DNA from 2 places in the Gordonia humi genome. Region 1 is predicted to be linked to the other one. Evidence: riboswitches for the same ligand, from Rfam matches in the RefSeq annotation. Region 1 holds a riboswitch; the other holds the start of a gene.
What was found. A riboswitch is a leader RNA that binds a small molecule or an ion and turns the genes downstream of it on or off. The one in region 1 is predicted to bind S-adenosylmethionine.

Region 1 (5,808 bases):
GCGAGCATCCGTGCCGTGTGATCGTCGTATCGCGCGGCAGTCGCGACGGGCAGGCCCGTCTCGACGCCCAGATCAGGGTCGGCGGCGACGCGGGCGCATCCGAGGTGGTGCTGCTGACCCTGTCGGGGCCGATCGCCGAGCATCCGCACGCCGTGGTGACCCCGTTCCTGCTCCCGGACACCCCGGTCGTCACCTGGTGGCCGGGACGGGCGCCGGAGACGCCGTCCGAGGACCGGCTGGGCCGTCTCGCGTCGCGGCGGATCACCGATGCGCGCAAGGCCTCCGATCCGCGCGGGTTCCTGGAGGCCCGCCGCACGGGCTACTCGCCCGGCGACACCGATCTGTCCTGGTCGGCCCTGACCCCGACGCGTGCTCTGCTCGTGTCGGCGCTCGACCGGCCGCCGCATCCGGCGGTGACCGGGGCCGAAGTGACCGGCCCACTCGACCGAACGGGTCTGGACATGATGGCGGGCTGGCTCGCAACAGCGTTGGGCGTGCCGGTCACCAGACGTTCCGGCGCGATCGGCGTCCGCATGCTGCGTGGTGACTCCGTGTTGTCGATGACGGTCGACGAGGCGGGCGACAGCGGCACCGTGTCGAGTACCGGACATCCGGACGGCCACGTGGCCTATGCGCGCCGCACCACCGCCGAATGTCTGGCCGAAGAACTCCGCAGCCTGGATGCGGACGAAGTGTACGAGGCGGCGCTGGCCGGTCTGCCCGCCGTCGACTATGAGGAGATGCCATGACGCCCGAGACCCTCGTCTTCGACTCGTCGGCCGATCTGATCGAGACCGCCCGCGCGCGTCTCGTCGACGCCGTGGTGCGTGCGCAGGAGGCGCGCGGTGTCGCGTCGGTCGCCCTGACCGGCGGTTCCAACGGTATCGGTCTGCTGCGGGCGCTCGCCGCCGACTCGGGCGACATCGCCTGGCAGCGCGTCGAGATCTACTGGGGCGACGACCGGTTCGTCCCCGCCACCCATCCCGAGCGGAACGCCGGTCAGGCGTTCGAGGCGCTGCTGTCGTCGGTGCCCGTCGATCCGGCCCGCGTGCACGTGATGGCGCCGTCCGACGGCGAGTTCGGCGACGACATCGAGGCCGCCGCCCGCGACTACGCGCGCCTGGTGGGCCCGGAGACCGTCTTCGACGTGCACCTGCTCGGAATGGGCGGCGAGGGGCATGTCAACTCGCTGTTCCCGCACACGCCCGCCACCGCCGAGGAGTCGGCGGCCGTCGTCGCCGTGACCGACTCGCCGAAGCCCCCGCCCGCACGTCTGACGTTGACCTTCCCGGTGATCAACCGCTCCCGCGAGGTCTGGTTCCTCGTCTCGGGTCCGGAGAAGGCCGAGGCCGTCGCCGCGGCGCACGACGGCGCCGACCGCGTCGACTGGCCGTGCGCGGGCGCGCACGGCACCGAGGCGACGGTGTGGTTCCTCGATCAGACGGCCGCGTCGCAGTTGGGCTGACTCCCCCGCTTCCGGCCCGCGCCGGTTGAACTCGCCCGCTCTCGCTGTCGTTCCCGCGCGCGGAGCGAGTCACAGTTCACGATCGCCCCGTTCGGACTCCGGTCCGGGCGGGGCGATCGGCGTCTGTCGCCGGCCTTATGCGCATGACGACGCCAACTGTCCGGTATGCGGCATCGTGCCGGGAATTGGCGTCACACTGCTCCGGAGGGTGGGCCGAACCCGGCCGCGCCCGTAACGTCGTCGGCGGTTATGAGCGTCAGCGTCAAGCCCTGGCTTGCTGGCCGGCAACCCTCCCTCGCGGCGGGGTGCTCCAGGTGAGAACCCGGCCGTGCGAGATCCGCACGGTAAGCGCGATCGTTGAAGGACGTCACCCCGTGACCGAAGTCTTTGCCCGCCCGCTCCGCGGACCGAGCGTCGTCGACCTGCCCGGCGACGCCGATCTGGTCGCCGCGCCGCTGGTGTCCGCCCGCAGACCCGCACAGTGGATCGGCACCGCTGTCGTGGTGCTCCTGCTCGCCATGGCGCTCCACGCGGTGGTGACCAACGAACGTTTCCAATGGCACGTCGTCGGCTCCTACTTCACCGACGACGCCATCCTTCGCGGGCTCGGCCTCACTCTGTGGCTGACGGCGGCGGTCCTGGTGGTCGGCTATCTGCTGGGCATCGTGCTCGCCGCGATGCGGCTGTCGACCAATCGACTCCTGTCCGGCATCGCCTTCGGCTACGTGTGGCTGTTCCGCTCGGTCCCGCCGCTGGTCCAGCTCCTGTTCTGGTACGAGCTGGCGTCGCTGTACCCACGACTGTCGATCGGCATCCCGTTCGGCCCGGAGTTCGCGACGGTCGAGACGGCGCACCTGTTCAGCGGCGTGTTCGCCGCCTTCGTCGCCCTGTCGTTGGACATCGCGGCCTTCGCCGCCGAGGTGGTGCGCGGCGGGCTGCTGTCGGTCGACCACGGCCAGACCGAGGCCGCCCAATCCCTCGGGTTGGGCCGGCTGCGGATCTTCCGCCGCATCGTGCTCCCGCAGGCCATGCCGTCGATCATCCCCGCATCGGGCAACATGCTGATCGGGCTGTTGAAGGCGACGTCGATCGTCAGTGTCATCGCCGTACAGGACCTCCTGTACTCCGCGGAACTCATCTATCAGCAGAACTACCTGATCATCCCACTGCTCCTGGTGGCGACCGTCTGGTATGTGATCCTCACGACCGTCCTGTCGATCGGGCAGCACTACGTCGAACGCCACTATGCGCGCGGCAACCGACGCGACACCGGCACGGGCTTCCGGGACACCCTCCGAGCCAACCTGCCGCTCCTCGGGTCGGCGTGGACGCAGCGCGGAGCGAGGGCATGAGCGCCCCCGCGGTCCGCATCCGGGGCCTCCGTAAGAGCTTCGGCTCCGCGACAGTCCTGCACGGAATCGACCTGGACATCGCCGAAGGCGAGGTGACCGTCGTCATCGGACCGTCCGGCTCCGGCAAGTCGACGCTCTTGCGCTGCGTCAACCACCTCGAGCGACCGGACTCCGGATTCGTCGAGGTCGACGGGGAGGTCATCGGCTATCACCCGACCGGCGGACGCCTGCGGGAGCGATCCCCGCGCGACGTCGCTCGCCAACGGTCGCGGATCGGCATGGTGTTCCAACAGTTCAACCTGTTCGGACATCGCACTGCCGCCCAGAACGTCGCCGAGGGGCCGATCTCGGCGGGGGCATCGCGCGCCGACGCCACGGCGACCGCGACGGCCCTACTCGATCGTGTCGGCCTGACGGGCAAGGACGACGCCTACCCGCGGCAGCTCTCGGGCGGGCAGCAACAGCGCGTCGCGATCGCCCGGGCACTCGCCCAGCAGCCGCGCCTGATCCTGTTCGACGAACCGACCAGCGCACTCGATCCCGAGCTCGTCGGCGAGGTCCTCGGCGTCATCAGAGACCTGGCGGCCGAACGGATGACCATGCTGATCGTCACGCACGAACTGGGCTTCGCCCGCGAGGTCGCCGACACCGTCGTCTTCGTCGACGACGGCCGGATCGTCGAATCCGGTCCCGCCGACGCCGTACTGACCTCTCCCGTACACGAACGCACCCGCGCGTTCCTCTCCGCCGTCCTCTAAAAGCCCTCTCCCGGGCGCGCAGTCGCGCTCGCATCCCCCAAGGATCATTCATGCCTGTTTCACGAATTTCGCGACGTCTCGTCGCAGCCGCCGTACTCATCACCGCCGCGGTCGCCTCACTGACCGCATGCGGGTCGAGCTCGTCGACGCCGACCGATCAGGCGGCCGTTCCGACCGCCGACGTCGTGTCGGCGATACACGCCGACCCGAGGATCCACGACCTGCTGCCCGCGGACATCCGCACCGCGGGTTCGGCCACGCTCGGCACCGTGCAGGCCGTCGGGCAGGCCGGGCTGCCCCATGCCGGTGTCGTCGACGGCAGGCAGGTCGGTCTCGACATCGACATCGCCGACGCTGTCGCACGGGTCCTCGGCATCGAATGGAAACGCGACTACGGCACGTTCGCCACGATCATCCCCGGCGTGCAGAACGGCCGGTACCAGGTCGGCGAGGCGAACTTCGGCGTCACCGAGGCGCGGACCCGAGTCCTCGACTTCGCCACGTACCTGAACGACGGCCAGGGCTTCCTCGGCGCGTCGACGGTCACCGCCGAGCACATCGCGTCGCTGACCGACGCATGCGGTTATCGGATCGCCACCTCGCCGGGTTCCACGTTCCAGACGCTCCTGGAGACCCACGCCGACGACTGCGCGAAAGCCGGAAAGAAGCCGTGGACGGTACAGTACTTCGCCGACCAGGGACCGATCGTCCTCGGCCTGCAGAACGGCAAGGTGGACCTGTACTTCGGCCCCACGCTGAGCCTGCGCTACGCCGAGAAGCACATCGCAGGCACCCGTTTCCTCGGTGAACTGACCACCACCCCGGTCGGTTTCGTCACGGCGAAGGGTTCGCCGCTCGCGCCGGCCCTGGTCGCCGCGGTGAACAAGCTCATCACGACCGGCGAGTACGGTGCGATCTTCGCCAAGTGGGGTGTACCGGCGTCGCAGGTGCACGAATCCCAGATCAATCCGTCGGCGACGTTCTGACGCGGGCGCGCACATGACCGACATCCTGCCCGGCGTCCGCGAGACCGCCGTGTCCCGCGCCGACACACAGCGCCGACCGCTGCCCACCGCGACCGAACGTGTCGTCCCGCTCCGTCATCCGGGTCGCTGGATCGCCACCGTCGCCGTCCTCGTCGTGGTCGCACAGCTCGTCCACGGATTCGCGACCAACGAGTTCTTCCAATGGGGACGTTTCGCGTACTGGTTCGCCCGCCCCACGATCCTCCACGGTCTGCTCATCACTCTCGAGGTGACCGCCCTCAGCGCGGTGCTCGGACTGATCGGCGGACTGGTCCTCGCGCTGATGCGGTCGTCGCAGAACCCGGTCCTGCGTGCGGTCTCCTGGGCGTACATCTGGTTCTTCCGCTCCATCCCGCTGATCGTGCTCTTGCTGATCCTGTTCAACTTCGGCGCGCTCTACGAGTCGCTGTCGCTCGGTGTGCCGTTCGGCCCGTCGTTCCTCACCGTCCCCAGCTCCACGTTCTCCAACGCGATGGTGATCGCGGTCGTCGGCATCAGCCTCACCGAGGCCGCGTTCGCCGCCGAAGTGGTGCGCGCAGGATTCCTCGCCGTCGATCACGGCCAGCACGAGGCCGCCGCCGCACTCGGCCTCCCCCGCCGGTACCAGTTGCGTCGCATCGTGCTGCCGCAGGCGCTGCGGTCCATCGTCCCCGCCTACGTCAACCAGTTGATCGGCCTGGTGAAGGCCACCTCGCTCGTCTACTACGTGTCCCTGCTCGACGTGTTCGGCGTCGTCGCCACCACCTCGGCGACCTTCTCCGGCGACATCGTCCCGCTGCTGCTGGTCGCGACCGCCTGGTACGTGATCCTCACCAGCGTCATCTCCGTCGTCCAGTTCTACGTCGAACGGCACTATGCGAAAGGCGCCACCCGATGACCGCTCTCGCCGCCCCCACCACCGACCCCGTCAGCGTCGAGATCGTCGACGTCCACAAGTGGTTCGGCCGCAACCACGTGCTGCGTGGCGTCGACCTGTCGATCGCCCCCGGCCAGGTCACCGTGATCCTCGGCCCGTCCGGCTCGGGCAAATCGACGCTGCTGCGAACGATCAATCACCTGGAGCGGCCGGAGATCGGGCACGTCGACGTCGGCGGCGAACTCATCGGCGTCCGCCCGCACGGCGACCGGCGCAAAGAACTCCCCGAACGCGAGATCCTGGCCCAGCGTCGACGGATCGGATTCGTCTTCCAGCAGTTCAACCTGTTCCC
Region 2 (5,808 bases), 1.1 Mb from region 1:
GAATCCTCGTCCACCTCGTCGCGGTCCCGCGCCGCCTGATGTGAAAGCGATTCACTCGTGTCAGAACTGACAACCCTCTCCGGCCCGATAGTCATCCTGCTCTTCGTGGCCTTCTTCGGCACCAGTCTCTACATCGCGCTCCGAATCGGACGCAAGAAGGAGAACGCCGACGGATACATGACCGCCGGCGGCAAGATCGGATACGGCATCTCAGCCGCATCGATGACCGCGACCTGGATCTGGGCGTCGTCGATGTACGCCTCAGCCGAATCGGGCTACACCTACGGTGTCTCCGGGCCCATCCACTACGGACTCTGGGGCGCGTTGATGATCCTGCTCATCTACCCGTTCGGCAAGCGGATCCGCGCGGTGGCGCCGAATGCGCACACGATCGCCGAGGTCATGTTCGCCCGCCACGGGCGGTCGAGCCAACTCCTGCTCGCCGGCTCGAATGTGCTCGGCAGTCTGATCAGCTTGACCTCCAACCTGATCGCGGGCGGCGCACTGATCGACATGCTCTCGCCGTTCACCTTCGTCGAGGGCATCGTCGCCATCGGCGGCGGCGTCCTCCTGTACACGCTGTGGTCTGGCTTCCGCGCCTCCGTGCTCACCGACTTCGTCCAAGTCGTGTTCATGCTCGGCGCCGTCGTCATCATCATTCCGGTGGTGTTCTTCGCCGCGGGCGGCCCGGATCTGTTCACCAGCGGTGCGCACAACCTCACCGATCAGCAGCGCGACTTCTTCTCCTCCGACGCGTTCTTCAACCAGGGCGCCCCCTACATCGCGGCCGTCCTCGCATACGCGATCGGCAACCAGACCATCGCCCAGCGCCTGTTCGCCGTGCGCGAGGATCTGATCAAGAAGACCTTCGTCACGGCGACCGTGGGCTACGGGGCGGCGATCATCGGCATCGGGATGCTCGGCGTCCTCGGTCTGTACGCCGGGATCAGCCCGATGGACGGTGACGTCAACAACCTGATCCCCCAGATGGCGGCGACGTACCTTCCCGCGGTCCTGCTGTGCCTGTTCTTCGTCATGATCATCGGTTCGCTGGCCTCGACGGCCGACGCCGACATGACCGCCCTCGCGTCCATCATGATGGCCGACGTCTACGGACAGAACATCGCGGGCAAGAGGAAGGCGAACCCGGCCACCATGGTCATGATCGGCCGCGTCACGATGGTCGTCGCCACCGTCCTCGGCATGGTCTTCGCCGCACAGCACCTCAACGTCCTCGACCTGCTCGTGTTCGTCGGCGCCCTGTGGGGTGCGCTCGTGTTCCCGGTGATCGCCTCCTTCTACTGGAACCGAGTGACCAACCTCGCGTTCAGCGTCGCCGTCGTCGTCGCGCTGATCTTCTTCCTGCCCGTCCGCTTCTCCTGGATCTCGATGGACGGCGGCGTCGGAATCTTCTTCGACGTGCTGTCGACGGTGGGGATCGGCGTCGTCCTGGGACTGATGGCGTTCGGCTTCTTCGGCAAGACGGTCGCACTCGTCATCGGCATCGTCGCACCGATCATCGCCGCCCCGTTCGCAATCGGATTCCTGCACCAGTACGCGGTGCTGTCGGCATCGCTCGTGGCGTACGCGGTGAGCACGCTCGTATGCGTCGGACTGACCATGCTCAACACCGATAAGAGGTTCGACTTCGCCGTCATCGCCGATCGCACCGGCCGCTTCGACGACAGCGACGACCACCCGACGACCCCCGCGGTCGCCGCCACCGGAGAGGAAGCCACCGAATGACCACCTTCTGGATGACCCTGTATGTACTCGTCTGGCCCGCGATCACCCTCGGCATGCTCAGCGTGATCGTGCGCGCCTTCTATAAGGAGTGGCGCCAGGCCCGCAAGGAGGGCCGCAGCATCGTCTGACGCCGTTCGGCGCGATGCCCGCCGTCACTGTCCGACCCGGACCGTCGCGATCGCGTTCCGGATGAACGCGGGAGACTGCGGCCCCGCGGTCGGCGCGGTCGGCGTCGGGACGTCCCGCGGCGCAGGAGTCGGAGCGATCTGCGGGGTCGACGGACCGGCCGCCACCGTCGTGTCCGCGATGGTGCGCGGTGCCGCCCGAACGGTCAGCAACGGCTGCGTCGTCGGTGCCTGGTCCGCGAGGATCGCACTCTCGGGTGCACGGTCGCCGAGTGCCCGAGACGGATTCAACACGATGCCCGGCAGCTTCCGGCTGTCGATCATCGGGACATCGAGCTCCGTGCGCAGCAGTCGGGTGTCCGGGACCAGCGCGTCGGGGACGGCCGGCGAATCGGTCATCCCGACGCCCAGGTCGACGCCGACCGACAGGCTGTTCTCCGTGCCCCAGCTGCGGCTCACATCCACGCCGACCAGACCGGCGACGACGGTCCGGACGCCGATCGTCAGATCGCCCGACGACGAGTCCGGACGGCCGCCGACGATCGGACGGAGCGACGCGAGCGTGAGGCCCGGCGTCAGATCGAGCGCCGACCGGCCCTCCACCGCGGTGGCCGCCGTGTCGAGGGCCGGCAGCGGCGTGCCCGTCTCGCGTGCGGCACCGGCCGCGACGATCGACGCCGCCGACGTCTGCGGCACCACGCAGTCGTCGGTGGCGCCCTGCGTCCGGCAGTCCACGCCCGCCCAGTCGGCCGGCGTCGTCCGCATGCGCATCGGGTAGTAGCCGTGCTTGACGAAGTAGCCGACGAGCGAGTCCGCTGCGCCGATCGGGTCGTAGAGCGGATCGGGGACGTCGCAGACGCCGTCGCCCTGAGCGCAGACCTGACGGACCGGAATGGTGCCGAACCCGCCGTCGCGCGGCCCCGACATGGTGGTCCCGGGGAGCAACCCGATGAGGGAGTTCTCGACGCCGGTGCCGTCCGCCCGGCCCACGCGTCGCGGATCGGAGTACAGCTCGCCCGACAGGCCCGCCTGTCGCACGCCGTTGGCGTCGCGACCGTTCGCGACGTCCGAGAGGACGTCACCGGCGACGCGGGCGCCCTGTGAGTAGCCGGCGACGACCACCGGCCGTCCCGGGCAGCGCTGCTGGTAGTCGACGATGGCGTTCTCCGTGGCGATCTTGCCGAGGGCGACGTCGTCGTCGTAACTGATCGGGCCGAGTGGCCACAGAGATGTCGGATAGTCGACGTACGCGACCTGATAGCCGCGGTCCGCGTACCGATCTCCGACGCCCGTCACGCCGCCCGCCGGAACCCCGTCCGCGTTGCGGGGAGCGAGCGTGCCTGCGACGACGACGGCACCGCCGTTGCCGCACGAGTCCGCCGATGCCGTACTTCCGCCTGCCGGATTCACCAGGGCTGTCACGCCGGCGATCACGGAGATCGACATGAGAAGTAGCGGGAGGGTTCGTGTCTTGGTCACTCCCAGATCGTTGAGCGCCCGGAGTCGCTTCCGTACGACGCAGATCACATGTGGCGCAGAGTTCACACGGTCGACCCGGTCCGTCGCATCGGCGCTACAGAACGTATCCGCACTGTTGCACTCTCGTTTGCTATTGAGGTTAGGCATGCCTCACTAATAGCATGGGGTGGAGCGCGCCCGCGCATGTCGATCGATCAGACGACGCTTGCCAGTCGACTGTCGGACGGCTGCCTGTTAGCACAGGTTCGCACGGCGGCGAAAGGGTTTCAGGCCCGGGAGGTTCGGGCATTCTCACCCGAGTACACGCGTGCGATACTCTCGTTCTCAGGTCATGAGCGTCAGCAGTGAGCCCCGGCTTGCTGACCGGCAACCCTCCAACCGCGGTGGGGTGCTCCGGGTGATGACCTGGCGGCAACGGGGCGAAGCTTCGTCGCCGCAAGCGCGGGTCCGAAGGTCGGACCCAAGGAACAAGCGGGCAGTGCGCCCGGCCGACCAGAAGAAAGTGATGACGTCTCATGTCTGACGCCGCAAACTGGAGCTTCGAGACCACCCAGGTTCACGCCGGGCAGGTCGTGGACGCGACCACCAATGCTCGCGCCCTCCCGATCTACCAGACCACGTCGTACGTATTCAACGACACCGACCACGCCGCGAATCTGTTCTCACTCGCCGAGCCGGGCAACATCTACACCCGCATCATGAACCCGACGCAGGACACCGTCGAGCAGCGCCTGGCCGCGCTCGAGGGCGGCGTCGCCGCGCTCCTGGTGTCCTCCGGCATGGCGGCGACCACGTACGCCGTCCAGAACATCGTCGAAGCCGGCGGGCACGTCGTCTCGAGCCCGCGCATCTACGGCGGCACGTTCAACCTCTTCAACTACACCCTGCCCAAGTTCGGCGTCGAGGTCTCGTTCGTCGAGGATCCCGACGACCTCGAGTCCTGGAAGGCCGCGATCAAGCCGAACACGCGCGCCGTGTTCGCCGAGACGATCTCGAACCCGCACAACCAGATCCTCGACGTCGAGGGCCTGGCGAAGGTGGCGCACGACGCCGGGCTGCCGCTGATCGTCGACAACACGGTCGCCACCCCGTACCTGCTGAATCCGCTCAAGCTCGGCGCCGACGTCGTCGTCCACTCGGCCACCAAGTACATCGGCGGACACGGCAACTCGATCGGCGGCGTCCTGATCGACGGCGGCACCTTCGACTGGCGTGTGCAGCGCGACGGTCAGGACCTGTTCCCCGGCTTCACCACCCCGGACCCCAGCTACAACGGCGTCGTGTTCGCCGACCTGGGCGCACCCGCCTACGCGCTCAAGGCGCGCGTGCAGTTGCTGCGTGACACCGGTTCGGCCATCTCGCCGTTCAACGCGTTCCTGCTGGCCCAGGGCATCGAGACCCTGAGCCTGCGCGTGGAGCGCCACGTCGCCAACGCGCAGAAGGTCGCGGCGTTCCTCGACGGGCACGACCAGGTGACCAGCGTGACCTACGCCGGTCTCGAGTCGTCGCCGTACTACGAGATCGGCCAGCGGCTCCTGCCCAAGGGCCAGGGCGCGATCATCGCGTTCGAGATCGACGGCGGCGTCGAGGCCGGCAAGAAGTTCGTCAACGCTCTCACCCTGCACAGCCACGTCGCGAACATCGGCGACGTGCGTTCACTGGTGATCCACCCGGCGTCCACCACGCACAGCCAGCTGACCGAGGAGGAACTGCTGTCCGCGGGTGTGACACCGGGACTGGTGCGCCTGGCCGTCGGCATCGAGGGCATCGACGACATCCTGGCCGACCTGACCGAGGGCTTCAAGGCCGCCAAGTGATTCGAACTCACGAAGGAGGCGTCCGGTGTCGGTGATCCTCGACCCGGCCGCCACGGCGTTCGACCCGGACTGGGCCGCGGCCCCGGACGGGTCGGACGTCGCCGTGCGCATCGGCGATCTGTCCCTCGATTCGGGGGCGGTCCTCGCCGATGTCACGGTCACCTTTCAGAAGTGGGGTCGGCCCAACGCCGCACGCGACAACATCGTGCTCGCGCTGCACGCGTTGACCGGCAACTCCCATGTGACCGGCCCCGCCGACGAACGGTTCTCGATGACCGGATGGTGGGACGGCCTGATCGGCCCCGGCGCGGCCGTCGACACCGACGAGTGGTGCGTCGTCGCCCCCAACGCGATCGGCGGATGCTACGGCTCCACCGGTCCCGGTTCCCCGGCCCCCGACGGCAAGCCGTGGGGTTCGCGTTTCCCGTTGCTGACCGTGCGCGACCTCGTGCGTTCGGAGCGGACCGCCTTCTCGGCGGTCGGCATCGAGCGGTTCGCCGTCGTCGCCGGCGGATCGATGGGCGGCGCCCGCGCACTCGAGTGGGCGGTCAGCCATCCGGACAGGATCGACGCCGCGCTGGTGCTCGCCGTCGGCCCCCACGCCTCGGGCGACCAGATCGGCACCCAGAGCACGCAGATCG

Region 2: another riboswitch for S-adenosylmethionine. It lies ahead of BKA16_RS10945 (bifunctional o-acetylhomoserine/o-acetylserine sulfhydrylase); the one in region 1 lies ahead of BKA16_RS15995 (amino acid ABC transporter permease).

Annotation. Positions count from the first base shown of each region.
Region 1 is NZ_JACIFP010000001.1:3,481,024-3,486,831, forward strand. Features, by position in the region: gene BKA16_RS15985 (glucose-6-phosphate dehydrogenase assembly protein OpcA) at 1-749, shown strand, start outside; gene pgl (6-phosphogluconolactonase) at 746-1,465, shown strand; SAM riboswitch class IV at 1,711-1,822, shown strand; gene BKA16_RS15995 (amino acid ABC transporter permease) at 1,840-2,817, shown strand; gene BKA16_RS16000 (amino acid ABC transporter ATP-binding protein) at 2,814-3,575, shown strand; gene BKA16_RS16005 (transporter substrate-binding domain-containing protein) at 3,626-4,561, shown strand; gene BKA16_RS16010 (amino acid ABC transporter permease) at 4,575-5,477, shown strand; gene BKA16_RS16015 (amino acid ABC transporter ATP-binding protein) at 5,474-5,808, shown strand, end outside.
Region 2 is NZ_JACIFP010000001.1:2,397,114-2,402,921, reverse strand. Features, by position in the region: gene BKA16_RS10955 (sodium:solute symporter family protein) at 58-1,746, shown strand; gene BKA16_RS23655 (putative transporter small subunit) at 1,743-1,874, shown strand; gene BKA16_RS10950 (PE-PPE domain-containing protein) at 1,899-3,350, opposite strand; SAM riboswitch class IV at 3,678-3,798, shown strand; gene BKA16_RS10945 (bifunctional o-acetylhomoserine/o-acetylserine sulfhydrylase) at 3,866-5,167, shown strand; gene metX (homoserine O-acetyltransferase MetX) at 5,193-5,808, shown strand, end outside.